2 regions of the Bacillus nitratireducens genome follow, and region 1 is predicted to be linked to the other one. Evidence: a T-box and tRNA genes for the amino acid it is inferred to sense, from the RefSeq annotation. Region 1 holds a T-box; the other holds one or more tRNA genes.
What was found. The T-box of region 1 lies ahead of thrS (threonine--tRNA ligase). A T-box ahead of a tRNA ligase gene usually reads a tRNA of that ligase, here a tRNA-Thr.
Positions count from the first base shown of each region.

Region 2: it has a tRNA-Thr gene. The T-box ahead of thrS (threonine--tRNA ligase) is inferred to sense a tRNA for this amino acid. The anticodon was not compared.

Region 1 is NZ_JAUMJO010000003.1:281,666-297,592, forward strand. It holds gene polA (DNA polymerase I) at 1-2,176, shown strand, start outside; gene mutM (DNA-formamidopyrimidine glycosylase) at 2,189-3,019, shown strand; gene ytaF (sporulation membrane protein YtaF) at 3,092-3,724, shown strand; gene coaE (dephospho-CoA kinase) at 3,776-4,378, shown strand; gene Q3V31_RS13395 (glyceraldehyde-3-phosphate dehydrogenase) at 4,488-5,516, shown strand; gene speD (adenosylmethionine decarboxylase) at 5,904-6,287, shown strand; gene nrdR (transcriptional regulator NrdR) at 6,484-6,945, shown strand; gene Q3V31_RS13410 (replication initiation and membrane attachment family protein) at 7,099-8,505, shown strand; gene dnaI (primosomal protein DnaI) at 8,539-9,477, shown strand; gene ytxC (putative sporulation protein YtxC) at 9,942-10,823, shown strand; T-box leader at 10,855-11,082, shown strand; gene thrS (threonine--tRNA ligase) at 11,131-13,068, shown strand; ribosomal protein L20 leader region at 13,277-13,397, shown strand; gene infC (translation initiation factor IF-3) at 13,461-13,964, shown strand; gene rpmI (50S ribosomal protein L35) at 13,986-14,186, shown strand; gene rplT (50S ribosomal protein L20) at 14,224-14,580, shown strand; gene Q3V31_RS13445 (dUTP diphosphatase) at 15,082-15,573, shown strand; gene Q3V31_RS13450 (M42 family metallopeptidase) at 15,643-15,927, shown strand, end outside.
Region 2 is NZ_JAUMJO010000008.1:197,429-213,355, forward strand. It holds gene Q3V31_RS25290 (NEAT domain-containing protein) at 1-741, opposite strand, end outside; gene yhbH (sporulation protein YhbH) at 870-2,045, opposite strand; gene Q3V31_RS25300 (PrkA family serine protein kinase) at 2,496-4,391, opposite strand; gene Q3V31_RS25305 (sensor domain-containing protein) at 4,794-6,863, opposite strand; gene trmL (tRNA (uridine(34)/cytosine(34)/5-carboxymethylaminomethyluridine(34)-2'-O)-methyltransferase TrmL) at 6,989-7,477, opposite strand; gene Q3V31_RS25315 (amidase domain-containing protein) at 7,536-8,423, opposite strand; gene queG (tRNA epoxyqueuosine(34) reductase QueG) at 8,468-9,610, opposite strand; tRNA gene Q3V31_RS25325 (tRNA-Gly) at 9,811-9,884, opposite strand; gene Q3V31_RS25330 (DsbA family protein) at 10,000-10,650, opposite strand; gene Q3V31_RS25335 (transglycosylase domain-containing protein) at 10,838-11,614, opposite strand; gene Q3V31_RS25340 (NUDIX hydrolase) at 12,055-12,516, opposite strand; gene Q3V31_RS25345 (YebC/PmpR family DNA-binding transcriptional regulator) at 12,665-13,384, opposite strand; gene Q3V31_RS25350 (DUF3884 family protein) at 13,733-14,053, shown strand; tRNA gene Q3V31_RS25355 (tRNA-Leu) at 14,294-14,375, opposite strand; tRNA gene Q3V31_RS25360 (tRNA-Cys) at 14,386-14,456, opposite strand; tRNA gene Q3V31_RS25365 (tRNA-Gly) at 14,471-14,545, opposite strand; tRNA gene Q3V31_RS25370 (tRNA-Gln) at 14,551-14,625, opposite strand; tRNA gene Q3V31_RS25375 (tRNA-His) at 14,689-14,764, opposite strand; tRNA gene Q3V31_RS25380 (tRNA-Trp) at 14,784-14,857, opposite strand; tRNA gene Q3V31_RS25385 (tRNA-Tyr) at 14,865-14,948, opposite strand; tRNA gene Q3V31_RS25390 (tRNA-Thr) at 14,959-15,034, opposite strand; tRNA gene Q3V31_RS25395 (tRNA-Phe) at 15,053-15,128, opposite strand; tRNA gene Q3V31_RS25400 (tRNA-Asp) at 15,138-15,213, opposite strand; tRNA gene Q3V31_RS25405 (tRNA-Met) at 15,217-15,293, opposite strand; tRNA gene Q3V31_RS25410 (tRNA-Val) at 15,318-15,393, opposite strand; tRNA gene Q3V31_RS25415 (tRNA-Glu) at 15,399-15,473, opposite strand; tRNA gene Q3V31_RS25420 (tRNA-Ser) at 15,491-15,582, opposite strand; tRNA gene Q3V31_RS25425 (tRNA-Asn) at 15,585-15,659, opposite strand; rRNA gene rrf (5S ribosomal RNA) at 15,668-15,783, opposite strand; partial or broken rRNA gene Q3V31_RS25435 (23S ribosomal RNA) at 15,884-15,927, opposite strand, start outside.

The DNA of each region.
Region 1 (15,927 bases):
GATTACAGAAGTAGATGAATATACGAAAGAAGCTTTATTTGAGAAATATAGCTTATCACCAAAGCAAATTATCGATATGAAAGGTTTAATGGGAGACCAATCGGATAACATTCCAGGTGTACCAGGTGTTGGTGAGAAGACAGCCATTAAATTATTAACGCAATTTGAAACGGTTGAAGCAGTGTATGAAAACTTAGATCAAGTGAGCGGAAAGAAATTAAAAGAAAAGTTAGAAGCAAATAAAGAACAAGCACTTATGAGTAAAGAACTTGCGACGATTATTACAGACGCACCAATTACTGTGCATGTAGATGATATGGCATATAAAGGGTATGAACCAAGTGATGTTATTCCGATGTTTGAGAATTTAGGATTTACATCTCTTTTAAATAAGCTAGGTGTTACGCCTGAAGAAACAGCTCCAGCTGAGTTAGATGATATTACATTTGATATTGTGGAAGAAGTTACAGAAGAAATGCTTCAGCAAGATAGTGCGCTTATTGTAGAAGTGCAAGAAGATAACTATCATAAAGCGGATATTCAAGGTTTTGGTATTCAAAATGAAAATGGTTGTTACTTTATTTCGGCAGACATTGCCCTTAAATCAGATGCTTTCAAAGCATGGCTTGCAAATGCAGAAATGAGAAAGCATACATTTGATGCGAAGCGAGCTATCGTTGCTCTCAAGTGGAAAGGTGTAGATATTCAAGGGATTGATTTTGATTTATTAATTGCTGCTTATTTACTGGATCCAGCTGATACAGATAAAGATTTTCGTGCTGTAGCAAAAATGAAAGAAACACATGCCGTGAAATCTGATGAAGAAGTTTACGGAAAAGGTGCGAAGCGTGCAGTTCCAGAGTTAGATGTAGTAGCGGAGCATGTAGCTCGTAAAGTGCATGTATTATATGATGTAAAGCAAACATTCATTGAAGAGTTAAAAAAGAACGAGCAATATGAATTGTTTACAGAGTTAGAATTACCACTTGCGCGTGTATTAGCTGATATGGAAGTAAAAGGTGTAAAAGTTGATACGGAGCGTCTTCGTAATATGGGAGAAGAACTTGCAGGTAGACTAAAGGAAATGGAACAGGAAATTTATAAGCTTGCGGGAACGGAATTTAATATTAATTCACCGAAGCAACTTGGGGTTATTCTGTTTGAGAACTTAAACTTACCAGTTATTAAAAAGACGAAAACAGGCTATTCTACGTCGGCGGATGTATTAGATAAACTTATGGATCATCATGAAATTATTCCAAATATTTTACATTATCGTCAATTAGGAAAGCTAAATTCAACTTACATTGAAGGTTTATTGAAAGTTGTACATGAAGATTCATCTAAAATCCATACTCGTTTCAATCAAGTGTTAACGCAAACAGGTCGATTAAGTTCAACAGATCCGAACTTACAAAATATCCCGATTCGATTAGAAGAAGGAAGAAAGATTCGTCAGGCATTCGTTCCATCAGAAGAAGGATGGATCATGTACGCGGCGGATTATTCACAAATCGAACTTCGTGTGCTTGCTCATATTGCAAATGATCCAGGGTTAGTTGAAGCATTCCAACATGACATGGATATTCATACGAAAACAGCTATGGATGTATTTGGTGTTGGGAAAGATGAAGTAACATCTAACATGAGACGACAAGCAAAAGCTGTTAACTTCGGAATTGTGTATGGCATTAGTGATTATGGTCTTTCGCAAAACTTAGGAATTACAAGAAAAGCAGCAGCGGAATTTATTGAAAAGTATTTAGAAAGTTTCCCTGGTGTACAAGAATACATGGATGAAATCGTAAAAGATGCGAAACAAAAAGGATATGTGGTTACATTATTAAATCGTCGCCGTTATATTCCGGAAATTACGAGTCGTAATTTCAATTTACGTAGCTTTGCTGAACGTACAGCTATGAATACACCAATTCAAGGTAGTGCGGCTGATATTATTAAAAAAGCGATGATTATTATGGCAGATCGTCTAGAAGAAGAAGGATTACAAGCACGTCTTCTTCTGCAAGTACACGATGAATTGATATTTGAAGCACCAAAAGAAGAAATTGAAAAATTAGAGAAGCTTGTACCTGAAGTAATGGAGCATGCAATTGAACTAGCCGTTCCATTGAAAGTTGATTATTCTTACGGTCCAACTTGGTACGACGCGAAATAAGGACGTGATGAAATGCCAGAATTACCAGAGGTTGAAAACGTTAGACGGACGCTTGAAAATCTTGTAACAGGAAAAACGATTGAAGATGTCGTTATTACTTATCCAAAAATAGTAAAACGACCGGATGATGCAGAAATCTTTAAAGAAATGCTAAGAGGCGAGACGATTGAAAATATAAAGCGAAGAGGAAAGTTTTTGCTTTTATATGTAACGAATTATGTCATTGTTTCACATTTGCGTATGGAAGGTAAGTTTTTACTTCATCAAGAGGATGAGCCAATTGATAAACATACGCACGTCCGTTTCTTATTTACAGATGGAACTGAATTACATTATAAAGATGTGAGAAAGTTTGGTACGATGCATCTCTTTAAGAAAGGTGAAGAGTTGAATCAAATGCCTCTTGCTGACTTAGGCCCGGAGCCATTTGATGCTGAATTGACACCGCAGTATTTACAAGAAAGATTGAAAAAAACAAATCGTAAAATAAAAGTTGTATTATTAGATCAGCGTCTTTTAGTGGGACTTGGAAATATATATGTAGATGAAGTGTTATTCCGTTCTCAAATTCACCCAGAACGAGAAGCAGCGTCTTTAACAGAAGAAGAAATAGAAAGAGTGTACGAAGCAATTGTTACAACGCTAGGCGAAGCAGTAAAGCGAGGCGGCAGTACAATTAGAACGTATATCAATTCGCAAGGGCAAATTGGTTCATTCCAAGAACTTCTAAATGTATACGGAAAAAAAGGAGAACCATGTGTGACTTGTGGTACGATCTTAGAAAAAACAGTTGTTGGCGGCCGGGGAACACATTACTGCCCAATTTGTCAGCCTAGAATATAGAAAAGAGATAACATCGGATAGGCATTTGTCATATACATACAGCAGAGCTATGTATAAGGGAGGAGCTTACCGATGTACCTTTATTTATCTCTTATTTTATTAGCTTTTACATTAAGCTTAGATAGCTGTAGTGTAGGGCTAACATACGGATTAAGGAGTGTAAGAATTCCACTAAGATCAATTATAATTATCGGGATCTGTTCAGCGGCTGTCATGCTCGTTTCCATGGGAATTGGACATATGATCGCGAAAATATTTTCACCTGTTATCGCAACGCGTATCGGTGGGCTTGTTCTTATTGGAATCGGGATTTGGGTATTATATCAATTTTTTCGGAGTGATAGAAAAGAAGAACCGAAGCAAGAGGAGAAGGTTTGGAAATTAGAAATTGCTTCTCTAGGGCTAGTGATTCAAATTTTGAGGAAACCGACTGTTGCGGATTTTGATAAATCAGGAACTATATCTGCAGGTGAAGCGCTACTTCTCGGTATTGCTCTTTCTGTCGATTCGTTTGGTGCTGGAATTGGTGCATCCTTATTAGGTTATGCACCTGCTATGATGGCGATATTAGTTGCAGTGATGAGTTCTTTATTTTTATTTATTGGAATGAAGCTTGGTACGGTTTTATCGAATATGAAGTGGTTACAAAAATTTACATTCCTGCCTGGGGTATTACTCATTATTATTGGAATTTGGAAAATGTAAGTATGGGCGTGGAACATTAGTTTCGCGCCTTTTATTATGAGGAGGATTATTATGACAGTAGTAATTGGATTAACGGGAGGCATTGCAAGCGGAAAAAGTACGGTATCAGAAATGTTTCGTGAACTAAATATACCAGTTATTGATGCTGATATTATTGCACGAGAAGTTGTAGAACGAGGAAAGCCAGCATATAACAAAATTGTAGAGGTATTTGGAACGGAAGTGTTACAAGAAGATGGGGAGCTTGATCGACCTAAATTAGGAAGTGTTGTTTTTTATAATGAAGAAAAACGATTGCAGTTAAACAAAATTGTGCATCCTGCGGTACGTGAAGAAATGAATGCGCAAAAGGAGATGTACATAAAAGAAGGTATGCAAGCGGTTGTGTTAGATATCCCTCTTTTGTTTGAAAGTAAATTAACAAATCTCGTTGATCGTATTTTAGTTGTAGCAGTTATGCCGAGTACGCAATTAGAACGTTTAATGAAACGGAATAATTTTTCAGAAGAAGAAGCAACGGCGCGTATTCAGTCTCAAATGCCATTAGAAGAAAAAGTAAAGCGTGCAGATGAAGTGATAAATAATGATGGCACAATTATGGGAACGAAAACACAATTACAGGTAATTTTGAAGAAGTGGAACATTATTAACTAAAAAATTGTGAAATTAATGAAAATGCTTAGTGACATATCTCCTTTTTGTGTTATACTATTATTGGGATTGGAGATAAATAGTATAACGCATTCAAGGGGGATAACATATTATGACTCGTGTGGCAATTAATGGATTTGGACGTATTGGGAGAATGGTATTTCGTCAAGCAATAAAAGAAAGCGCATTCGAAATTGTAGCAATCAATGCAAGCTATCCATCAGAAACGTTAGCACATTTAATTAAATATGATACAGTTCATGGTAAGTTTGACGGAACAGTAGAAGCATTTGAGGATCACTTATTAGTTGATGGGAAAATGATTCGCCTTTTAAACAACCGCGATCCAAAGGAATTGCCTTGGACGGATTTAGGTGTTGAAGTTGTAATTGAAGCAACTGGTAAATTTAACTCGAAAGAAAAAGCAATTCTTCACGTTGAAGCTGGAGCGAAAAAAGTTATTTTAACAGCGCCTGGTAAAAATGAAGATGTAACAATTGTAGTTGGTGTGAACGAAGACCAATTCGATATTACAAAACATACTGTTATTTCAAATGCATCTTGTACAACAAACTGTTTAGCGCCTGTTGTAAAGGTGTTAGATGAGCAGTTCGGAATTGAAAACGGTTTAATGACGACTGTTCATGCTTATACAAATGACCAAAAAAATATTGATAACCCACATAAAGATTTAAGAAGAGCACGTGCTTGCGGACAATCAATTATTCCGACAACGACAGGTGCTGCGAAAGCGCTTGCAAAAGTTCTTCCGCACTTAAACGGCAAACTTCATGGTATGGCACTTCGTGTACCAACACCAAACGTGTCTCTTGTTGACCTAGTAGTAGACGTAAAACGTGATGTAACAGTTGAAGATATTAATGAAGCGTTCAAAACTGTTGCAAACGGTGCATTAAAAGGAATTGTAGAATTTAGTGAAGAGCCTTTAGTGTCTATCGATTTTAATACAAATACACACTCAGCTATTATTGATGGTTTGTCTACAATGGTAATGGGTGATCGTAAAGTGAAAGTACTTGCTTGGTATGATAACGAGTGGGGCTACTCTCGTCGTGTTGTAGATCTTGTAACGTTAGTTGTTGATGAATTAGCGAAACAAAAAAATGTGCAACATATTTAAGTGAACGAGGGAGAGGGCAAGTGAAAATTTGCCCTCTCTTTTTAATTTTTTCTGAAAAGGAAAAAAATTATATGAGTATATTTTGGAAAGTGGACATACCACGAAACGTTGGGATTACTGTATTCGTGAATCATTAATTTTTTTTAGGGAAAAGTAAAGAGGAAAATATGACAGAAAATCGAAAAAACTGTTGTTGCAAAATGAAAATAAACAAAGTATACTAACACTCGTAAACTTAAGAGCTGAGGTACGTAGTCACTACTTAAAGGGTTAGGACCTCTCTGGACTAACTTTCCCCCGTGGTAGTGGAGCAAGCCAAATTGCAAATTAGTTTTCAATTCGAACAGTTAGAATAAATTTACAAGGGGGAACTGTAGAATGGATACTATGGATACGATGGGTCGTCACGTGATCGCTGAACTTTGGGATTGCGATTTCGACAAGCTTAATGACATGCCGTATATTGAACAATTATTTGTGGATGCAGCACTAAGAGCTGGTGCTGAAGTACGTGAGGTTGCTTTTCATAAATTTGCACCACAAGGTGTAAGTGGAGTAGTAATTATCTCGGAATCACATTTAACAATTCATAGCTTTCCGGAGCACGGTTACGCAAGTATTGATGTTTATACTTGTGGGGATCGTATTGATCCAAATGTTGCTGCAGAATATATTGCAGAAGGTTTAAACGCGAAAACGCGTGAGAGCATCGAGCTTCCTCGAGGCACTGGTAGCTTCGAGATTAAGCAGAGAGAAACAAAAGCTCTTTAAAAAAGAACATAATTGATTTAAAATGTAAAGAGGTGTATAATGCACCTCTTTTTTAGTTTATATAAAATAGGATCATGATATGTAATAACTTAGAGTGGTCAGTATATAAGAATGAGTTATATAATATTGTATATATATTTTCACATGTAGGTGAGTAGCGAAAAAATAAAGATTATATTGTAAAGGAGTGAATGAATTGCGTTGTCCATCCTGTTTTCATAATGGCACAAGAGTGTTAGATTCGCGTCCGGTAGACGAGGGACGCTCTATTCGAAGAAGAAGAGAGTGTGAAAGTTGTTTAAGTCGCTTTACAACATTTGAAAGAGTAGAAGAATCACCTCTTATCGTTGTTAAAAAAGAAGGAACACGAGAAGAGTTTAATAAAGAGAAGATTTTACGCGGTTTAATTAAAGCGTGTGAAAAAAGACCTGTATCTTTAAGGCAGTTAGAGGAAGTGACACAAAGTGTGGAGCGTGAACTTCGTAACTTAGGTATATCGGAAGTGAAAAGTGATATGATTGGTGAAATTGTTATGGAAGAACTTCGTGATATTGATGATGTTGCTTACGTACGTTTTGCTTCTGTGTATCGTCAATTTAAAGATTTAAATGTATTTATTGAAGAATTAAAAGATATACTGCAAAAAGAGAGAGAGTAGAAGGTGTAGTATATTCTCTTTATATACTGTAAGTAAATGAGATAAGAGAGCTAGAAGCGGAAGCTAATAGCTCTTTTTCGCTAAGGAATTATATAATAAAGATAGAACGAGTGAAATATAGGTTAGATTGGATGAGAGAAAGGAAAAGCAAGAATGGAAAAACAGTCATGGATGGAGCTATTGCCGATTGATCGTTATAAGGTAAGTGCGAAAGGGTTGTTACATAATTACGACCGGAAAGTTTTAACAATGTTGTATCAGCCATTAATAGGTAGTAGAGCTTTTAGCTTATACATGACGCTATGGGGAGAGTTAGAGCAAGATCGTGTATTTGGAAAAGAGAATACACATCACTCCCTTATGGTGACCATGCAAATGCAACTTCCTGAAATATATGAGGAACGAGTAAAGTTAGAGGCGATTGGGCTTTTAAATGTATATATTAAAAAAGAAAAAGATATTCGAATGTTTATATATGAGTTGCAACCACCGTTATCTCCGAAGCAGTTTTTTGATGATATTGTTTTAAGTATCTTTTTATACAATCGATTGAGTCGGACAAAATATAACCAAGTAAAGCAATATTTTTTAGAAGAAGAATTCGATTTTGCTTCTTATGAAAATGTTACGCGCTCCTTCAACGATGTATTTGATTCATTTAACCCGGGTCAGTTTGAGCATGCGCAAGAAGAACTTCGTATCCCGAAAACGACAATTATGCCAAGTAACGAGAAGGGGGATGCTCCGAAAGTTTGGAATGATTTCTTTGATTTCTCTTTATTTGTGGAGGGATTATCAGCGCTTGTTCCTAAAAAGGCAATTACAGATCAAGTACGAGAATGTGTCATTACACTCGCTTATGTGTATGGTGTGGATGTGTTATCAATGCAAAATATCGTTCTTGGTACGGTGACAGAGGTGCAAACAATTGATATCGAAAGACTTCGAAAAGGAGCTCGTGATTGGTATCAATTTGAAAATGGGCAAGCTTTACCTATATTAAGTGAAAGAGTGCAACCTCATGCTGCGCGTACGATGAAAGAGAAAGAGCCATCTACGCAAGAAGAAATGCTGATGAAGCAGTTAGAGGAAATATCGCCAAAACAACTATTGAAAGAAATTTCGGGCGGTGCAGAAGCAACGAAAGCAGACTTGCAAATTGTTGAGGATGTAATGATAAATCAAAAGTTAACGCCGGGGGTTGTGAATGTACTTATTTATTATGTTATGCTACGCTCAGATATGAAACTTGCGAAAACGTATGTTGAGAAGATTGCTGGACATTGGGCACGAAAAAAGGTCGGTACAGTAGCTGAAGCGATGGCGTTAGCGAAAGAAGAAAACCGTCAATATCAAGAGTGGGCTGAGACGAAGAAAAAAGGTCGTACGGCGAAGAAAACAGTGCGAAGAGAAATGGTACCAGATTGGCTTAAAGAAGAGCCGAAAGAAGAAGTGAAAGAAACTGTGAAAACGGACGTGAGTGTTGAGAAAAATACAAGTTCGTTAGAAGATGAGCGGAAGCGATTAGAAGAAGTGTTGAAAAAATATAAGCGTGATTAATAAAAGAGAATGAACGCTCTTTGAGGTGAGGAAATGGAGCATATTCAAAATTCATTTACGAAATTAATGGAAAATGAAAATTTTAAAAATAGATATGAAGTCTTAAAGACAGAAGTGATGGCGCATCCGCGTGTGAAAGCATTTATAGACGAACATAAAGGTGAAGTAACGACTTCTATGATTGAGCGTAGCCTTGTGAAGTTGTATGAATATATTGGACAAAGTGTAGGGTGTGCGGATTGTCCGGATTTAGGATCATGTAAAAACATGCTAGAAGGATATGAGCCGAAGCTCGTCATCCAAGGTAAGATGATTGATATTCAATACGATCGTTGCATTAGAAAAGTAGCATATGATGAGAGAAAAAAATATGAAAAACTTGTTCAAAGTGTATATATGCCAGCTGACATTTTACAGGCAACTATGGAAAATTTAGACCCTTCAGATTTAGATGCACGTATTGATGCAATAGGTGCATCGAATGAATTTTTAAACACATTCGAACCAGGTAAAAAAGTACAAGGTTTATATTTGTACGGTAAATTTGGTGTAGGGAAAACGTATCTTTTAGGGGCAATTGCAAATGAGCTTGCTCGAAAGAAAATTAGTTCGATGCTCGTATACTTCCCTGAATTTCTACGTGAAATTAAAAGTTCGATTCAAGATAATTCGATTGGTGAAAAGATTGATGCAGTTAAACGCGTACAAGTATTAATGTTAGATGATATCGGAGCAGAAGCGATGTCAAGTTTTGTACGTGATGATGTGCTTGGCGCAATCTTGCAGTTCCGTATGTTAGAGAACTTACCGACGTTCTTTACGTCTAACTTTGATTTCAAGGAGTTGGAACATCATTTAACGTATACACAACGCGGTGAGGCAGAACAAATGAAAGCAGCACGTATTATGGAACGAATTAAATATTTAGCGAAGCCAATTCCAATTGGTGGGAAGAACCGTCGTCATAAGTAAAAGAGCAAGCTGAGAAGCTTGCTCTTTTTTTATTATAGTGATGATTTCTTGGCGATAAGATTAAAGTATTCAAGGTGTCTAAAACTAATGCTTTCTTCATAACGATGTAGTAACTCTTAAGCGGTTTACATATGACGGAGGAATCTTTTATATACTCAAACATCTTAATACCGTCCGTTTATCCTAATTCGTGAGGGCTAATAATCAGTAGGGGATGAACAAAACCCCCACTGATTAAAGTTTCACTTTATCATAATGGTCAAATTGTTGAAAATTCATAGTAGCTTGTATCATTTTTTTCTCTCCCCCTTAATATATATAAAATTAGCAAGCCATATCGAGTGGATTTTCTAACGATGGGAGATATATTTCTACTAAGAGTGAACTTCCACAGATCGGACTCTTATAGGATGTGTAACGTATAGATGCAATCCTTTAGAGCGGGGATAAAAGGGGGGACAAAAGTGATTGAAATTTGCTTCGAAGAAAAAAATGATGCTGCGCACGTATACAGACAACTAACGAAAAGAACGGAATCTTTATACAAGGAAACAAGTGTATATTTAGATGGGCAAAAGGTTATTATTCATATACCACTATGTGAATCGAATTATATTGAAAAGATTTTATTGCCAGTACTACTATATTTCATTATGAATGTGAAACAAAATGAATGGATTCATACCATTTTAAAGGAAAAGTTTTTTTACGAAGAACAAGAAGAGTGTCATCAAATCTTGCATATGGCACAGGAGATATTAAAAGAAAGAAGAAAAGGAGTGGCTCATGATTTAACGCGTCATAAATTTGAGACATATATTATGTCATCTTTAAATGATTGGCTTTGTGATCCGCTTTCATTCTCGTTTTCATCATATGTCCGTTTTCGCCTTCGTACATATAGGGAAATGGTAGCCAGACTTGCTGAAGTTGCAATTGATGAGTATAAAATGGAGCAAGAATACCAAATGTTCATTGAGACCCTTCGTCAACAAGTTAGTGGCCGGAAATCACGTTTGTCCTGTGTACATCTTATTTTTGATGAAAGTTTTATTTTCTATGATGATAAAGGTAGACGTTTAAAACAGGAGAGATTGGTCCAATATATAGATGAAGAATTATTAAAGCAAAAGGATGTATATATCGATACGAAAGTAATTGCGCCACTTCTTTCTATTTCGCCGAAAAAGATTTATTTATATACGAAAGAACAAGATCATAACATGATTGTAACTTTGCGAAATGTATTTCAAGAACGGGTCCAATTGCATGGATTACATGAGTTTGAGCGCAATGTGAAAAATTTAAAAAATAAAGGTAACGCCCTTGATTTTCTAAGTTTTTGAGCATATAATTACCTACATAAATGAAATATATTGAAATGTCATGATGAGGACATGAGTAGTTATCTACGATTTTCAGAGAGGGAAGCCTTAGGGTGTGAGCTTCCTAGTACGGGATTATTACTTACCACCTCTAAACTTTAGCAGTGAACGTTTTTCTAGTAATTGCTAACGGACAACACCGTTATGTTGAACTTGAGCAATTAACAATAAGGTTAATTGGAACAAGGGTGGAACCACGAATTCAACACTCGTCCCTTTTTACGGGATGAGTGTTTTTTATTTTGAAAAAAAAGAGGAGTGACCAGTGATGGCAGATGTAGTTAAAATTACTTTCCCTGATGGAGCTGTGAAGGAGTTTCCAAAAGGCGTAACAACTGAAGAAATCGCAGCTTCTATTAGCCCAGGCTTAAAGAAAAAAGCTGTGGCTGGAAAATTAAACGATGAGATGATCGATCTTGTTACACCAATCGAAGAAGATGGTGCAGTTTCTATTATTACATTAGATTCTGAAGATGGCTTATACATTTTACGCCATTCAACAGCCCACCTTTTAGCACAAGCGTTAAAACGTTTATATAAAGATGTTAAGCTTGAGCTTGGCATTGGTCCAGTAATCGAAAATGGCTTCTACTACGATATTGATATGGAAGAAGCAATTACGGTTGAAGACTTCAAGAAAATCGAAAAAGAAATGCAAAAAATTGTGAACGAGAACTTAGAAATCGTTCGTCATGAAGTACCACGTGCAGAAGCACTTCGTCGCTTTGAAGAAATCGGCGATGAGTTAAAATTAGATTTAATTAACGATCTTCCAGAAGATGCAGTTATTACAATCTATGAGCAAGGCGAATTCTTCGACCTTTGCCGTGGTGTTCACCTTCCATCTACAGGGAAGATTAAAGTATTTAAATTATTAAGCGTTGCTGGTGCTTACTGGCGCGGCGATAGCAATAATAAAATGTTGCAACGTATTTACGGTACTGCATTCGTTAAGAAAGCAGAATTAGATGAGCACTTACGTATGCTTGAAGAAGCAAAAGAGCGCGATCACCGTAAATTAGGTAAAGAATTAAAACTATTTACTAATAGCCAAAAAGTAGGACAAGGTTTACCACTTTGGTTACCAAAAGGTGCTACAATCCGCCGTATTATCGAGCGTTATATCGTTGATAAAGAAGCAAGCTTAGGCTATGATCACGTATACACTCCAGTACTAGGAAGTAGAGAGCTTTATGAAACTTCTGGTCACTGGAACCACTACCGTGATGGTATGTTCCCATCAATGGAAATGGATAATGAAGAATTAGTTCTTCGTCCAATGAACTGCCCTCACCATATGATGGTTTATAAAAATGATATTCACAGCTACCGTGAATTACCAATCCGTATTGCGGAACTTGGAACAATGCACCGTTATGAAATGTCAGGTGCGTTATCTGGATTACAACGTGTACGCGGAATGACTTTAAATGATGCGCACATTTTCGTTCGTCCAGATCAAATTAAAGAAGAGTTAAAGCGTGTTGTAAACTTAACTCTAGAAGTATACAAAGATTTCGGTTTAGAGAACTATTCATTCCGTCTATCTTATCGTGACCCAGCTGATACTAAAAAGTACTATGCTGATGATGAGATGTGGGAAAAAGCACAAGGTATGTTAAAAGAAGCTATGGATGAAATGGGTCTTGATTACTACGAAGCTGAAGGTGAAGCGGCATTCTACGGTCCAAAACTTGATGTTCAAGTTCGTACTGCTCTTGGAAAAGACGAAACACTTTCAACTGTACAATTAGACTTCTTACTTCCAGAACGCTTTGAACTATCTTACGTTGGTGAAGATGGTAAACAACATCGTCCAGTTGTAATTCACCGTGGTGTTGTATCAACTATGGAACGTTTCGTTGCCTTCTTAATTGAAGAATACAAAGGTGCATTCCCAACTTGGTTAGCTCCAGTTCAGGCGCAAGTAATTCCTGTTTCTCCGCAAGTGCATTTAGACTATGCGAAGAAAGTACAAGATGAATTACGACGTGCTGGTATCCGTGTTGAATTAGACACTCGTGAAGAGAAAATTGGTTACAAAATCCGTGAAGCACAAATGCAAAAAATCCCGTACATGCTTGTAGTAGGTGACAATGAAGTGGCTGAAAACGGCGTAAACGTACGTAAATATGGTGAACAAAAATCAGAAACAATTGCATTAGATGCTTTTGTTGACATGATTAAAGTAGAAGGAAAACGATAAGAAAGAGCCGCGGTATACCGCGGCTTTCTTATGTATTATAAATAATTAAATTTAGAAAAAATAACCAAACAATACTTATCATAAAAAAGTATTGCAAGTATGTTAGTTGTTTGTTACAATATTTCTTGTTGTTAGTAAAACACATCGCGTCTTCTTGACAGACGTCATGTCCTATGATAAACTCATCAAGGATAATAGAATATGGTTTTGGAACAAGTAGAAGCACCCGCTTCTCACCTGATGGACGCATTCGCAGTTAGCAGGTAAATGTATTTCTTACTTAAGATCTTACAAGTGTGGGTGCCGTATGCCCGCGCTTTTTTTGTTCGGGTTCTACAATTACAAAACGTATTCTGAGAAAACCTTGGAGGTGGCTTACTATTAGCAAGGATATGATGATTAACGAGCAAATTCGTGCACGTGAAGTACGTTTAGTTGGTGCAAATGGCGATCAACTTGGAATCAAGTCTCGTAATGACGCTTTAGACTTAGCTGCAAATCTTAATCTTGATTTAGTATTAGTTGCTCCAAATGCGAAACCGCCAGTATGCCGCATTATGGACTACGGTAAATTCCGCTTTGAGCAACAGAAGAAAGAAAAAGAACAGCGCAAAAATCAAAAAGTAATCAGCATGAAAGAAGTTCGTTTAAGTCCAACAATTGATGAACACGACTTTAACACAAAACTTCGTAATGCTATCAAGTTTTTAGAGAAAGGCGACAAGGTTAAAGCGTCAATTCGCTTTAAAGGACGTGCCATTACTCATAAAGAAATCGGTCAACGTGTTTTAGATCGCTTCTCAGAAGCTTGTGCTGAAGTTAGTACAATCGAATCTAAGCCTAAAATGGAAGGACGTAGTATGTTCTTAGTTTTAGCACCGAAAAACGATAAGTAATAGATAGAGGAGGAAATACCTATGCCTAAACAAAAAACTCATCGCGGCGCTGCAAAGCGTTTCAAAAAGACTGGATCAGGTAAACTGAAACGTTCTCACGCTTACACAAGCCATTTATTCGCTAACAAATCTACAAAAGCTAAACGTAAACTACGTAAAGCTGGTGTAGTAAGCGCTGGTGACTTCAAACGCATTCGTCAAATGCTTGACAACTTAAAATAAGTTCGGCTGATATATAGAACAATTAGGAGGTAATATTATGCCAAGAGTAAAAGGTGGTACAGTTACTCGTCAACGTCGTAAAAAAGTAATAAAATTAGCAAAAGGTTATTACGGTTCTAAAAATACATTATTCAAGGTTGCTAACCAACAGGTTATGAAATCTCTAATGTATGCATTCCGTGACCGCCGTCAAAAGAAACGTGACTTCCGTAAATTATGGATTACACGTATCAACGCAGCAGCTCGTATGAATGGTCTTTCTTACAGCCGCTTAATGCACGGTCTTAAAAATGCTGGCATCGAAGTTAACCGCAAGATGCTTGCTGACTTAGCTGTTCATGACGAAAAAGCTTTCGCTGAATTAGCAACAGTTGCAAAAAACAACATTAACTAATTAATTAGTTGAAACCTTAGAAGATTTTTCTTCTAAGGTTTTTTTATTTACATTCATGGCAAATAGTAAATGATTTGCAAAATCATTTACTTATTATCGTTATCGATATGACAAAATCAATGCGAAAACTATAGTGATATAGAAGAATATGTGTATAATGTCGGGAGAATCCTCCTGGCTTTTTTTTATTTATGCTCCTTTGGAAAGAAGAGTATCTTTCCTAGCAGAAACGACACTGCTATAATGGAAAGATGATATGGAACTTTCATCAGATAAAGTAAAACTTTAACCAGTGTGGTGTTATCCTCGGCTAAATATTAGCCATCACCAATGAGGTGAACAATCGAATAGCGATGATTGAAACGTATTTGCAAATTAAGGACAAGCTATTTTATAAAGAGTTAGGTAGCTGACTTGTTAATAAGAACTGAAAAATAATAATGAACTTTGAGATGAAACAACATTGTTGCGTAAAATGCGATGTTGGAGGAGGACAATAGAATGGACTTACTACAACTATTTAAACTACAAAAAGAATTAGATGACCGTATTGTGAAAGAACATGACTTACAACCGAAAAAATTGTTAAAAGAAAAAATGTTAGCTCTTCTTGTAGAAATTGGAGAACTTGCAAATGAAACACGTTGTTTTAAATATTGGAGCAATAAACCAGCATCAGAGCGTGAAGTAATATTAGAAGAGTACGTAGATGGTTTGCATTTTATCTTGTCAATCGGAATCGATTTAGGAATTGATAAAAACTTCTTATTCTATAAATGTGCGCAAACGAATAAAACACAAGTAGAAATTTTCTTAGACACATATGCAAAAGTGATTCGATTTACAGATCAACCTTCTATTACGAACTATATTGAACTATTTACAAGTTATCTTCGCCTTGGACAAGCGCTTGAATTTGAACAAGAAGAGATTGAAAAGGCGTATTTAGACAAAAATGAAGTAAATCATCAGCGTCAAACACAAGGATACTAAGTTAATTTTTGAATATTTCAATTTCCTTTTGTATAATAAAGTGACTGAAGAAAAAGGAGGGTGTTGGCAATGACAAAATTAGACGCGACATTGACAATGCTAAAAGAATTAACAGACGCACGAGGTATTGCGGGTAATGAGCGCGAACCACGTGAAGTAATGAAGAAATATATTGAGCCGTTTGCAGATGAACTTTCTACTGATAATTTAGGAAGTTTAGTTGCGAAAAAAGTTGGGGAAGAAAACGGCCCGAAAATTATGGTTGCAGGTCATTTAGATGAAGTTGGCTTTATGCTTACGCAAATTGATGACAAAGGCTTCCTTCGTTTCCAAACGGTTGGTGGCTGGTGGTCG
Region 2 (15,927 bases), on a different contig from region 1:
TAAGTTCGTCATATATTCTAGACCGCTTACATCTTTTATCCCTTTACTTTTTGCCTCAACAACTATTAAAGATTTAACTTTTAATAAATCTTCCTTAGTTATTGGCGTATTTAGATTCTCTCTATTCAAGTTATATTTATTAATATGCATTTGTAATTGCTTATCTACTATTACATTTCCACTTTCATCTTGTTGATCCACTTTATCCTCTTTATTTTCCTTTTGTTCTTCTGGAACATTGTTTTCTAAATTCAATGTATTTACTTCAAATTGCACTTGATACTTATTATCATAGGCCATTGTCGGAATATAAATATGCATTTGCATATTATACCTCTTTCCTAATTCCCCTACTTCAAACTGAATCACTTTCGTTCCATTTTTCTTTTTATCTTCTGATATTACTTTTACATCATGAAACACACCAGGAGTATGAATATCTTCTGTTTTCAAGTATTTGAAGAAATCACTCTCACTTAACGTTGCCGTTACAATTTTCTTTCCATTCTCAATCGTTAACTTAGGATCCTTTATATAAACAGCTGCCATAGACTCTTCATTCGTTTTATCTTTATACGCTTTAATAACAGCATCATATGTACCATCTTCTAAAGCATACCCCGTTTTATTAGCCTCGATTGCTACCGCTGCTAAAGCAGGTGTTGAATACACAGCAAACGGTAGCGCTAAGGCTGCCGCCACTAGCATTGCATTGATATGTTTTCTTTTAGTTTTTTTCAACTTTACATCTCCTCCAAAATCTATAAATCCAAATATTATCATTTCTTGAATAAATGATAATGATTTTCATTATCATTGTCAACTAAAAAAATAAAAAGTTTACAAAAAAATAATCCCTTTAAAAGGGATTATGCCATCTTTTCACCTGATTCTTCTTTAAAGAAGCTCTTCATCGCATGGAATACATCTGCTTTTTGCTTTAAAATATAATATCTGAAATTCTCATCTTTAATATTTTTATAGGCTGACATCAGCGTACTGTGGCGGTTGTATTGATTCACTTCCCCATACCCAAACATATTACATTTTTTCATCAGCTCTTCAACAAGCTTTACACATCTAGCATTATCCGAAGTTAAATTATCACCGTCTGAAAAATGGAATGGATAAATATTATAGCGGTCTGGTGAATATTTATTATCGATTAGCTCAAGTGCTTTTTTGTATACGGAAGAACAGATCGTTCCGCCACTTTCTCCTTTTGAAAAGAACTCTTCTTCTGTAACTACTTTTGCCTCTGTATGATGGGCAATAAACTCAATATCTACCGTTTCATACTTTGTGCGCAAAAATCTTGTCATCCAAAAGAAGAAGCTACGTGCCATATACTTCTCCCATATTCCCATCGATCCACTCGTATCCATCATCGCTAATACAACGGCTTTCGAATCTGGCTTTAACACCTCATTCCAAGTACGGAACTTTAAATCTTCTTGGTGAATCGGGTGGAAGGATGCTTTGCCGCCCATTGCATTTCGTTTATATGCAGATATCATCGTTCGTTTCTTATCAATGTTTCCCCATAATCCTGTTTTTCTAATGTCATTAAATTCAATGTGCTCAATCCTGTTTTCATCCATTTCTTTCCTCTTTAAATTCGGCAGCTCTAATTCTTTGAAAAACGCTTGCTCTAATTCTAAAATTGAGACTTCCGCTTCATAATAATCTTCCCCAGCTGAATCTCCTGCCCCTTGCCCTTTTCCTGGTCCTTTTTGCTTTTGACCACCTGATCCATCCCTCGCAACGACATCACCAACTTTGCTGTCACCGTTTCCTTGCCCAACATGTTTATTTTTATCATAATTGTATCTAATCTTATATTCATCTAAAGAACGAATCGGTATTTTCACAACATCCTTGCCATTAGACATAACTATACTTTCTTCTGTTACAAGGTCTGGTAAATTATTTTTGATTGCCTCCTGCACTTTTTCTTGATGGCGTTGTTGGTCGTCATATCCTTTGCGATGGAGGGACCAGTTTTCCTGTGAAATCGTATAATTTGGTTGGTTTTCTTCGCCCATTCCTTTCCCTCCTTACTGTAATTGTCTTCCTCTATGAACAGCAATCTATAAATTTTGTTCTGTAATATGCCAAGCTAGAATATTTGAAAGGTAACTGCCCATTGAAAATCATCCCATAAACATATATAGCGTTTTTCATACAATACTCCGAGCATCCTAAACAAAATTTTGCCACTCACATAATAGAAAGAAACATTCAGCCGTTGATAAGAAAGAAACACAATGCATTGTTGCACACATTTTCGTATTGCAACATATTGTATTGTGTTGGCTTTTTTCGTATGAATGGTTGGTTACTCTATCATATGCATATTGTAAAAATAATTGACAATAAATTCATAAAATCGCATCTTAATTTATTATATTTGGACAAGCTATGACACTTTTTACAAGTATCAATAGATAACAAAACGCCGTCCCAAGAACAAGAGACAGCGTTTTGTTATCAAACTATCGATTTAACAAACTACCTACATAACGTAACAATTCATTCGCAGATGAAGAATTATATCCATGCTCATCAATTAAGCGTGCAACAACATCATTGATTTTCTTAAGCTGATTTTCATCTGGTGTTTTCGTTGATGTTGTAATTTTCACTATATCTTTTAAATCAGCAAATAGTTTTTTCTGAATCGCTTCACGAAGACGTTCATGTGAATTATAATCAAAGCGCTTTCCTTTACGGGCATAAGCAGAAATTCGAATTAAAATTTCTTCACGGAATGCTTTCTTAGCATTTTCTGAAATTCCAATTTGCTCTTCAATCGAACGCATAAGTTTTTCATCTGGGCTCATTTCTTCTCCCGTTAACGGATCACGTAATTTTGATTTATTACAATACGCTTCAACGTTATCTAAGTAGTTATCCATGAGTGTCTTAGCTGATTCTTCGTATGAATAAACAAACGCTTTTTGTACTTCTTTCTTAGCAATTTCATCGTATTCTTTTCTCGCTAATGAGATGAAATTCATATAACGCTCTCGATCTTCATTACTAATTGATGGATGTTGATCCAACCCGTCTTTTAGCGATCTAAGTACATCTAGTGCATTAATAGATGGTACCTCTTTTCGAATAATTGTAGAAGAAATTCGGTTAATAACATAACGAGGATCAATACCTTTCATACCTTCATCTTGATATTCACGTTGCAATTCTTCTACATCAATCGCATTATAACCTTCTACCGTTTCTCCATCATATAAACGCATCTTTTTAATTAAATCAATATCCGGACGCTTCGGATCTTTTAAACGAGTTAAAATAGTGAACATTGCTGCAACTCGAAGTGTATGCGGTGCAATGTGAACATTGGACACGTCACTTTCACGAATCATTTTTTCATAAATATGTTCTTCTTCACTAACTCGTAAGTTATAAGGAACTGGCATTACAATAATTCTTGAGTGCAATGCTTCATTTTTCTTATTTGCTATAAAGGAGCGATACTCTGTTTCATTCGTATGCGCTACAATTAATTCATCTGCTGAAATAAGCGCAAATCTACCTGCTTTGAAATTCCCCTCTTGTGTAAGTGATAATAAGTGCCATAAAAACTTCTCATCACACTTTAACATTTCCTGGAACTCCATCATACCTCGGTTCGCCTTATTTAATTCTCCATCAAATCGGTACGCACGAGGATCTGATTCTGAACCATATTCTGCAATCGTAGAAAAGTCTAGACTACCTGTTAAATCGGCAATATCTTGTGATTTTGGATCAGATGGACTAAATGTACCAATCCCTGTACGGCGATCTTCAGAGAAGAAAATACGCTCTACAACTACATCCTCAATTCTTGATCCATATTCTTGCTCTAAACGCATCACATTTAATGGTGATAAATTCCCTTCAATTCTTACTCCATACTCATCAAAGAAGTCATCACGTAAATGGTGCGGAATTAAATGCAATGGATCTTCATGCATTGGGCAACCTTTAATTGCGAAAATAGCCCCTCGATCTGTACGTGAATATGTTTCTAATCCTCGTTTCAACATCGTAACTAAAGTTGATTTACCACCACTAACAGGACCCATTAATAATAAAATACGTTTTCTAACATCTAATCGTTTTGCAGATGGATGAAAATATTCTTCTACAAGGCGTTCTAACGCATCCTCTAATCCAAACAGCTGATTACTAAAGAAATTATATTTTCTTCTACCATCAACTTCTTCAATTCCGGCATCTTTTATCATATTGTAAATGCGAGAGTGTGCTGTTTGAGCCACCCATGGTCTTTCTTTCACAAGCTCCAAATACTCCGCAAACGTACCTTCCCATTGTAAACGTTCTTCTGCTGCTCGATGCTGTTCAATCTTTTTTAGAATATCCATTATAGCTCCTCCCCCATCTCCTTGTTCAATCGGATTATTATAAAAGGTATGCTAGGATGTCCTTAAACATTCTTTAAATCAAAACGAAATATATAATAGCTCTATAAAATTCTCTCCAAAATTCAAAGAAAATTCTGTATAATAAGGGTATTAACGTTTTCACGCTACTATTCATTGTAAATAAATTCTTTTCTTCTAGGAACCTTACATACATTTCGATTCACAAATAAGATTCGTAAACCGAAAAAGTAAGGAGGAAATTAGTATGAAGTTATTATTAATTTTAGGTGTATCACTCACATTTCTTACAGCTATTTTCACATCTGGTTATAACGATACGCCAGGTACACATAAAAAGTGATGTGCTTTTTAGCACATCACTTTTTTTCTTGTTTTTATAAACTATTTAAAATAAATATTTTCCACATCGTATATCGATAAAGGACGATTATAAAAATAGCCTTGTACGATTTTCACATTCTTTTCCTTTAAAAATTGTATTTGTTCCGCTTTTTCTACTCCTTCTGCAATTACATTTAATCCTAGAGTATGTGCTAAATGAATAATTGCAGCCGTAATATTCGTATCTCTTTCATCTATATATATACCTTCCATAAAAGAACGATCAATTTTTAACGTATCAATCGGATATGTTTTTAAATAACTTAAAGATGAATATCCCGTTCCAAAGTCATCTAAATGAATTTTTAAATTTTGTTCTTTTAACTGCAATAGCACTCTTTTCGATACATCTTTATGTATAAGAGCCCCTTCTGTAACTTCTATTGCTAATAAATGAGGTGGGACATTGTACTTGTTTAAAGCGCGTGTAATCATCTCTATCAATGTAATAGAACGAAAATGTCTAGCTGAAATATTAACTGCAATTGGTACAACTTCATACCCTTTATTTAACCATTCACGTATTTGTTCACACACTTGATGTACTACCCATTCATCAAGTTTAATAATAAATCCTGTTCTTTCAGCAAGCGGGATAAATTGATTTGGCGAGACCAATCCTAGCTCCTTATTCTCCCACCTTATTAAGGCTTCCATACTGGCTATCTTTCCCGTTTCAATATTAATTTGAGGTTGATAATATAGGAAAAATTCATCTTTTTCTATAGCACGATGTAACTGATTTTCTATTATAAACCTTTGTTCACGTTCACAATCTAATCCACTACAATAAAAATGATAATACCCTTTTCCTTTTTCCTTGGCTTTTTCCAAAGCTGCGTCGACTCTTTGGAAAAGTATTTTTTCATCCATTCCATCTTCTGGGGCCATTACAATCCCAATTGATGCACTCAAATAAACATCCTCTTCTTCTAGTACAAAATGCCCACTAATTTTTTTTAGTATTGTTTGTGCAACTTCCTCTACGCATTCTCTCGTTATATTTTCTATTAACATAACAAATTGATCATCATGTTCTCTAAATAAATGCATATCTTCTATTTTTACGTCTCGTAAGCATTCAGTAACCTTTTTTAAGACTTGATCTCCTTCTTTATGACCAAATGTATCATTAATAAGGTGAAATTCATCCAAATCTATAAAAACCAATGCGAATTTTTTATTCTCAGCTAAAAATTCATTTAGTTTATTTGTACATGATATTCTATTCATTAACCCTGTTAACTGATCGAAGTAAGCCAAATATTCTGTTTTCATCTCATTTAATACTTGCCTTGTAACATCCCTCGTAACTATGTACACCCCGACGATTTCACTATTCACAATAATGGGGATTGTCCTAACGGAAATATAAAGTTCATATCCTTCTTTATGAATATATTTCTTTGCAACAATTTGTTGTGCTCTTCCTTGTAAAACCCCCTTAAATATAGTTTGAAAAGCCTGTTCATATTCCTTATTTATAAACTGAAAAACAAATTGATTACTTAGTTCTTCATATCGATATCCAAATATTTCATATGTTGCTGGATTTGCATATGTAATTCTCCCAATAGAATTTACAGATACAATGGAGTCATTATTATATTCTAGTAATGACTTAAATAACATTTGTTTTTCTTCTATTTCCACTTTTTCCTTAACCTGTGCTGTAATATCCCTAGTAATACAAATAATAAACTGACATATTCCATTTACATCACATACTGGATTAAGTAAAGATTCATAATGTATATTACCAGTTGGTAAACTAATTACATCACAAAATGTATTTGCTCTCGCTTCTCTCATTACTTTTGCATATTGCCTTTGTAATACCCTTGCCGTATCTTCTGGTAATACTTCTGCAAAAGTTTTTCCATAACATTCTGTTCCTAGCCTGGCATAATCCATTCCTATTTTATTCACATAAATATATTTAAAAGTTTCATCATCAATAACTTTCACAATAAAAACTAAATCTTGAATAGCATGTAGCAGTCCCTGTTTTACTAAATCCATATCTATCATACTTAAATAGGTATTTTGATTGTTATATTGTTCCTTCATATTTATCTCAACCTGTCTTATCTATTTTTATTCATATACCTCATTCTATATGAATATGTACCGTTTTTAAAATGTATGATTACATATTTTCTAAAATAAATAAAAAAGTCGCCAAATGGCGACTTTTAATAAACGATTTCTAAATCTAATCCTGGATAATTTTGTTGACGGAACGCTTCATAAATTAAAATTGCTGCTGTATTAGATAAATTTAATGAACGTACTTTATCCGTCATTGGAATACGTAAACAATGATCGAAGTTTTCTTCAATTACATTAGCTGGTAATCCATTTGTTTCTCTTCCAAACACGAAATAGTAATCCTTCTCACGTTTGCTATAATCAAATGCTGTATGAGCTTTCTCGCCATACTTTGTTAAATAGAAGAATTCACCATCTTTATTTTTCTCATAAAATTCTTCGATTGAATCATAATACGTAACTTTTACGTGCTGCCAATAATCTAATCCTGCACGCTTTAACATTTTGTCATCCGTTGAAAATCCAAGCGGTCTAATCAAATGTAATTCTGTTCCAGTTGCTGCACACGTACGTGCAATATTTCCTGTATTTGCTGGAATTTCTGGTTGATATAAAACAACATGTACTCCCACGCGATATTCACCTCTATTTTTTGTCTACTACGTATTATACCACTTGAACGAAAAATCTCTACCCATTAATAATATGAAAGAATTTATATTTCATTTGCGGTGTATATTTACTAGAGTCTTCATAATTCCAATAACGCCGACGGCTATTCGCTGAATGTGCATTTACAAGCGGCATACCATCTGCGTCCTTTGCTACTACAATTGTCGTATGATTCCACCTACCATCATCCTCAAAATCATACGCAATTACATCGCCAAGAATTAGGTCTTCTGGCTTTTCTACCGCTTCTGCCCGAAGCCCTGTTGTAGCACCTGACAAATACCAATAAAAAGAGTGTGCTACAGCCCAGCTCCAACTCCATTGGTTTCCCCTTTGCCACCACCCTTTACGAATATTAGGATGTCCGTTCATTGGCACTTCTCCAGTGTGCAGACATTGTGAAATGAAATTTGTACAATTATCAGGGAAATTACGGTATACAGGATTGCGATCATCCCACCAACGCTCTGCATATTTCACTGCCTCTAAACGATTATATTGATATGAACCGTATTTTTCTTTCGTGACTTCTCGTTCTAACTTTTCACCTATCCCTATTTCTTCTGACACCTCAAGAGCATAATCATCTATTACACGATTATTTTTCAGACAAACTCGTCGTTTTAATTGTTCCTCTTCGATATAAAATAATTCTTTATGCTTAATTAAATATTTAAAGTGTACTTGATAATCAATTTCTTGATGCTCACTACTATTTAATTGTCTCATGAAAGAAATATCGGCAGTTGCTTTCACTATATCTGCACTACGTTTTTGAAACAATTGTTTCTTTCTCTGTACCATTCGTAATAAATCTTCAGCAATACCATCCACGTCAGTTCGTTTCTCTGTGATATATGCTAAAAACTGTTGTACTTGCTTTTCAATATTCGCTTTTACAACCATTTCGTCTCCCTCCCATATTACAATATGAAAAAGGGAGATATTATCTACTCTTTTTTCTGTGCTAACAATTCAAGTCCACGATTCATTTCATGAAGAACCTCTTCATCTTTCTCACGTTCCATCGCTTTTTCAATTGCTTCGCCTATTCCATCTCCGCCAATTTTCCCAAGTGCCCATGCTGCTGTTCCGCGAAGTACTGGTCTTGGGTCATCTTTCATAACACCGATTAAATCAGGAATTGCTGCTGTTTCTTTAAAATGCGCAAGTGCTAAAATAGCATTTCGTTGCAATGGTTTTTTACCTCTCCATGAACCAGACATAATTCCATACTTCTCTTTAAAATCACGATTACTAATTGTTAAAAGTGGTGTTAATAACGGTTTAACTAACTCAGGATCAGGCTCCATCTCAGGATGGTTGTGGAAATCCATTCCTTTATTTTTTGGACAAACAGTCTGACATGTATCACATCCATATATACGGTTTCCTATTTTATCGCGATATTCTTCAGGCAGAAACCCTTTTGTCTGTGTTAAAAATGCGATACATTTCTTCGAGTCTAACTGTCCACCCTGTACTAAAGCACCTGTAGGACAAATATCAATACACTTCGTACAACTTCCACATTGATCTTCTATTGGCTGATCCGGAGGGAATGGGACGTTCGTAATCATTTCTCCTAAGTATACATACGAACCAAATTCCGGCGTAATAATAGCGCAGTTCTTACCACTCCATCCAATACCGGCACGTTCTGATACAGCTCGATCACTTAGTTCACCTGTATCGACCATTGATTTCACTTCTATATCCGGAAGTTTCTCGATTAAATATGCCTCTAACTTTTGCAAACGATCTCGTAAAACGAGATGATAATCTTGTCCCCACGAAGCACGACAAAAAATCCCGCGGCGTTCTCCACGCTTACTTAATGGTGCATTTTTTAATTTTGAAGGGTACGCTAAAGCAATCGCAATGATTGATTTTGCACCAGGTAGTAAAAGCTGTGGATTCGTTCTCTTCTCTATATCAGGCTCTTCGAATCCAGACTGATAATTTAATTGTTGCTGCTGGATTAATCGTTGCTTTAATTCCTCAAATGGTGATGCACTAGCAAACCCTATTTTATCTATACCAATCGTTTTACTATACGCAATTACTTCTTGCTTTAATTGTTCAAAATCCATTCTTTATCGCCTCCTCCGATGAATCTATCCCTTATGTAACGACTATATTGGTTAGTAATTCACTTTTGGAATACTATTCTTTACTTCTATTTTCGCATACAATTACGCTTTTCAAACATTAAAAAACGCAATGCCTCGTTTATCTTAGAAACGAAACACTGCGTTGATCACAATTTATTAGAAAAACATTAAATAAAATTTGGAGCGGGTGAAGAGAATCGAACTCTCGACCAGAGCTTGGAAGGCTCTTGTTTTACCACTAAACTACACCCGCAAATATGAAATAAATATAAGATATTAAAATAACTTATGTAAAGTAGTATAGCATGTAAAAAAATACGAAGCAAGAATTTTATCGAAAAAAGTCGAAAAAGTGATGAGATAACTCATCACTTTTTCAATTCTTTATCAATTGCCTTCTTCATACTATCGAAATCAGGATTTGCAAGATTTCCATTTATATATACTGAAGGAGCACCTTGAACTTTTAATTTTTGAGCACGATCTGAATCTTTACGTACTTTGTCTTTCATTTCTTTACTGTGTAAATCTTTTTTAAACTGTTCTACATTAATTTTCGGAAGCTTTTCTTTCACAATATTAAGAAGTAATTCTTCTGTAATCCATTCTTCCGTATCTTTCTTTTGATTTTGATAAATCTCATCATAGAAAATCCAGAATGAATCTTGATCTTGTTTATAAATCGCTTCACCAGCAGCTGCACCTAAATCAGAGTCTTTTCCGATAAATGGGAAGTTAATAAAATATAACTGCACTTTACCTTTATCAATATATTCTTCTTTTAATCGTGGTAATACTGTTACATCCCAAGTACGACAAGCAGGACATTTGAAGTCTCCAAATTCAACTACCTTAACTGGAGCATCATCTTTCCCTAAAGATTGTTGCGTAGAATAAGCAAACATCTCATTCCCTTTATCTTTTTTGTCATTTATGATGCTATACGCAATTGTTCCGATTACAATCAATACTGCGATAGAAAAAACTACACCAAGAACCATGAGTTTATTTGATTTCATATACATTCCTCTTTAAATTCATATTCTGTATACAGCATTGTACACAATACACATAATATCAACACTTATATCGGTCACGCAATGAACACGCTCACATAAATTACAAAAATACAACATTTGTGACAATATTGTGTCGTCTTTTGTCACAAATTATTCAAAAAAAGAAGCTCCTATATAGGAACTTCTTTTAACTTACTGCTTTTTCACGGGCATTTTTTAACATGGATTGCTCTGTTTTTATATCATGACGAATTACTAGTTTCTCGCTAACTGCTTGCACATATTCATCATGATTTATATAGCCTTCTTTCTCCATTAACCTTAAAACTACATTCCGTCTCTCAACTGCTTTATCATAATTTTGTGCAGGTGAGTAATAAGCCGGTGCTTTTACTACAGCAGCCATCATTGCACTTTCAGCCAGTGTTAATTGATTCACTTTTTTACCGAAGTAAAGGTTTGCTGCTTTTTCAATCCCCCATGCGCCTTCTCCGTAGTAAATATTACTTACATACAATTTTAATATCTCATCCTTTGTGAATGTACGTTCAATCTTTTTCGTATAAAAAATTTCTTTCCACTTACGGGAAAATGTACGTTCATTAGATAGGAAAGCATTTTTAGATAACTGCTGTGTAATCGTGCTTCCTCCTTGCACAACACCACCAGCTTTTATATTCTCAATAGACGCCCTGATAATCGCTATATAGTCTAAACCGTTATGATGATAAAATCTTTTATCTTCCGTCGCAATAAATGCGTGTGTTAATGATTCTGGCACCTCTAAATTAGCAGGTACATGTAATTTACTAATATCACTTCGCTCAATCATTACATTTCCAACGAATAATAATGCAAAACTTAACAATAATAATAATATAATGGCTTTATAAAGAAATTTATTTAATGGATTTAATGCAACTTTTTGATGATAGTTCACTCTAGATAATACTCGTTCTTTCATCTCGAACACCTCTTTTCCACACAGCATATATAACTCTTAACTTAAGAATACCTTGTTGTAAAAGAATATCCCATCGATTTCTCTTACACGTACCTTACAACATTGTAAGGTGTAAAAATGTATTGTATCACAGTCCTTTTTTATCTACTATTCATATGAAATGTTGAATATACATTATTTTAAAACATTCATAACCAATAGCAGCGTAGAAATTAAGAGCAGTATACTTCCTTAATTCCACTTTATTCTTTTATTATATCATCTATAAATTTCTATTTTTGAACATCTAGTAATCTAATTATATATGATATATCATCATTATACAGAACAAACGTTCTAAAAATCAATACTAGCTTTATTATCATTTTGACCTTTTTCTGAAGTAATATACATAAGAAAAGGGTAGCTATTTGAGTGTATCTCAAATAGCTACCCTTTTCTTACAACCTGCCTATAAGGTTATATGGCTGTACTTCCCACGTTTCATATGGAATGAAATGCGTTGCTCTCATCGCATCAACAGTTCTTGATTTCATATGAGGACGCGTTATATACTCATCGATGTTCTTTTCATTTAAAGCAATAAACTTAGCCTCTTGTATTTCTTCAGGTTGAATTTTTATATCACCACTCACATATGCCACTTTAAACACAACAGCTAAAATATGCATAGAAGCATTATAATAAACACCTGTAATTCCGATAGGCTTTACCGTTAATCCTGTTTCCTCCTTTATTTCCCTACAAACAGCTTGATCGAGTGCTTCTCCTTCTTCTACCTGTCCCCCAGGCATTTCCCACGTATCCGCTCGCCAATGCACTCTTGTTAAAAGCACCTCATTCTTTTCATTTGTTAAATAGCCTGCTACGGCAACGATATGCTTTGGTGTTTTATGCTCCATAGAAATACCTCCTAGAAATACAATCATTTAAAATACTATCTATAATCATATTCCATAACTACAACAAAACACCTTTAATAATTCATCATCGTAATTAACTTCACAAAAAAAAGACCCTATTCGTTAAACGAAAGGATCTTCTGTCTTATTATTCTCCTAAGTCTACGTTGTGGTAAACTTGCTGTACATCTTCTAAATCTTCTAATGCATCAACCATTTTTTCAAATTGTGCTTGAGCATCTTCAGGAAGTTCTACATCATTTTGTGCAAGCATTGTTAATTCTGCAACTGTAAATTCTTCAACACCAGCATCTTTAAGTGCAGATTGTACGGAATGGAATTGATCAGGTTCAGCATAAACGATAACAGACTCTTCTTCTTCTAGAATGTCACGTGCATCTACATCTGCTTCCATTAAAATTTCAAGAACTTCATCTGATGTTTTACCTTCAAGACCAATAACAGCTGTCGCGTCAAACATATAAGCTACAGAACCGTTTACGCCCATGTTACCACTGTTTTTGCTAAATGCAGCTCGTACATCTGCTGCAGTACGGTTTACGTTATTTGTAAGTGTATCTACAATTACCATAGATCCGTTTGGTCCGAATCCTTCATAACGAAGCTCATCATAATTTTCTTCTGAACCGCCTTTTGCCTTTTCAACTGCACGATCAATAATTGTTCTTGGTACGTTGTATGTTTTCGCACGTTCTAATACAACTCTAAGCGCTTGGTTTGATTCTGGATCTGGCTCGCCTTGTTTTGCTGCCACATAAATTTCACGTCCAAACTTCGCGTATATACGGCTTGTATTTGCATCTTTTGATGCTTTTTTTTCTTTAATATTATTCCATTTACGACCCATACTTTCCACTCTCTTTCCCATTTTAAATCTACATAAAAATATTAATATGAAATATAATGTGTATTCAACACATTTTTAAAAGAAATATAAAAAGTTCATTTTTGATTCATATTACAGACATAATATAAATTACTATCATTTTGTTCTTTCGACAAGTTATATTATACATGAATTCCTACGTTTATTACGAATTTTAGAATCAGGTAACATAATTTAACAAAAAAGACTCTAACATTTCTGTTAGAGTCTTTTTACATCACCGATTCCCATAATATTCCTATAATCACTTTCTATTGCTGTATAATTAAAATAGGAAAAAATTTGAAGGAAAGATGGGGGAAAGTAATTATGAAACATTCAAATGAGAAAAAAGCACATAGTCTTAAAGGGATAGGAGAAAAGCTAAACCCAACTATCTATCAAGTGAGATTCATGAAATTAGATGAACCAATTCGATTTGAGTTGTTTCCTGAATTAAAGGAATTAGGGGACTGGTTGAGTACTTCAACGCCAATGTGGGCGTGCCACTCAACTATGTACAAGTACAACAGAGAAGAGTTTGAAAAGAGGTTTTTAGAAATTACAAACTTAACCGTTGATAATGTACTAATATCTACTGGTGGTGTCGGATTTAACTTCATGTCACCTGGGTGGAGAAATTCTCTCTAGAGTGCTGGAAAAAATTATTGTATATGTAATATTCTACTGAAATTCTATAAAAGGATAAAACCGAACGTTCAGTTTTATCCTTTTAGTACTTCATAGTTTCTTCCAACTGTATCTAAAGTTCGTCGCTTACCCACCGCACACTACCTCCTACGCACTATTAGTGCTTATTTTGTCGTGTAATGAAAACACAAAAAGACTCTATACAATTAGTATAGAGTCTTGATGTTACGCCGTTCTTGATACCGATGGTCGGGGTCGAACCGACACTCCCGAAGGAACACGATTTTGAGTCGTGCGCGTCTGCCAATTCCGCCACATCGGCACAATAAGAAAGGCGGCAACCGGATTTGAACCGGTGGTAAAGGTTTTGCAGACCTCTGCCTTACCACTTGGCTATGCCGCCATATGAAGTTAAAATGGAGCGGAAGACGGGATTCGAACCCGCGACCCCAACCTTGGCAAGGTTGTATTCTACCACTGAACTACTTCCGCAAAAATGGCTGGGCTAGCTGGATTCGAACCAGCGCATGACGGAGTCAAAGTCCGTTGCCTTACCGCTTGGCTATAGCCCATCGATTTCTTACTTAATTATATGTAAGTATCAATTAGATTATTTGTAATTTTTAAAATAAAAATGGGGCGACTGATGGGAATCGAACCCACGAATGCCGGAGCCACAATCCGGTGCGTTAACCACTTCGCCACAACCGCCATGTTGTGTATATATATTTGGCAGGGGCAGTAGGAATCGAACCCACACTGGAGGTTTTGGAGACCTCAGTTCTACCTTTAAACTATGCCCCTATGTAAATGGTGGAGGGGGGCAGATTCGAACTGCCGAACCCGAAGGAGCGGATTTACAGTCCGCCGCGTTTAGCCACTTCGCTACCCCTCCGAAACTTACATGGTGCCGGCTAGAGGACTTGAACCCCCAACCTACTGATTACAAGTCAGTTGCTCTACCAATTGAGCTAAGCCGGCATATTTTATTAAAATAAATGGTGGCTCGGGACGGAATCGAACCGCCGACACGAGGATTTTCAGTCCTCTGCTCTACCGACTGAGCTACCGAGCCTTATTAAAATGGCGGTCCCGACCGGGGTCGAACCGGCGATCTCCTGCGTGACAGGCAGGCATGTTAACCACTACACCACGGGACCATTTGGTTGCGGGGACAGGATTTGAACCTGCGACCTTCGGGTTATGAGCCCGACGAGCTACCGTACTGCTCCACCCCGCGACAATATTATTCATATAATTTATATGGTGGAGGATGACGGGATCGAACCGCCGACCCCCTGCTTGTAAGGCAGGTGCTCTCCCAGCTGAGCTAATCCTCCAAAAGTGGTGACCCGTACGGGATTCGAACCCGTGTTACCGCCGTGAAAGGGCGGTGTCTTAACCACTTGACCAACGGGCCAAATATCATAAATCCTATGGCGGAGAGCAAGGGATTCGAACCCTTGATACGCTTGTGACGTATACACGATTTCCAATCGTGCTCCTTCGGCCAACTCGGACAGCTCTCCAATGGCTCCGCAGGTAGGAATCGAACCTACGACCGATCGGTTAACAGCCGATAGCTCTACCGCTGAGCTACTGCGGAATAATATTGCCTGGCAACGTCCTACTCTCACAGGGACAAGGTCCCAACTACCATCGGCGCTAGAGAGCTTAACTTCCGTGTTCGGTATGGGAACGGGTGTGACCTCTCTGCCATCATTACCAGACATTATTCTTTTGAGACAATCATTATTATAACTTATTCACTTCAAAAGTCAACAAGTTTTTTATGTTCTCTCAAAACTAGATAACATTGCTACATATTATATGGTTAAGTCCTCGATCTATTAGTATTCGTCAGCTCCACATGT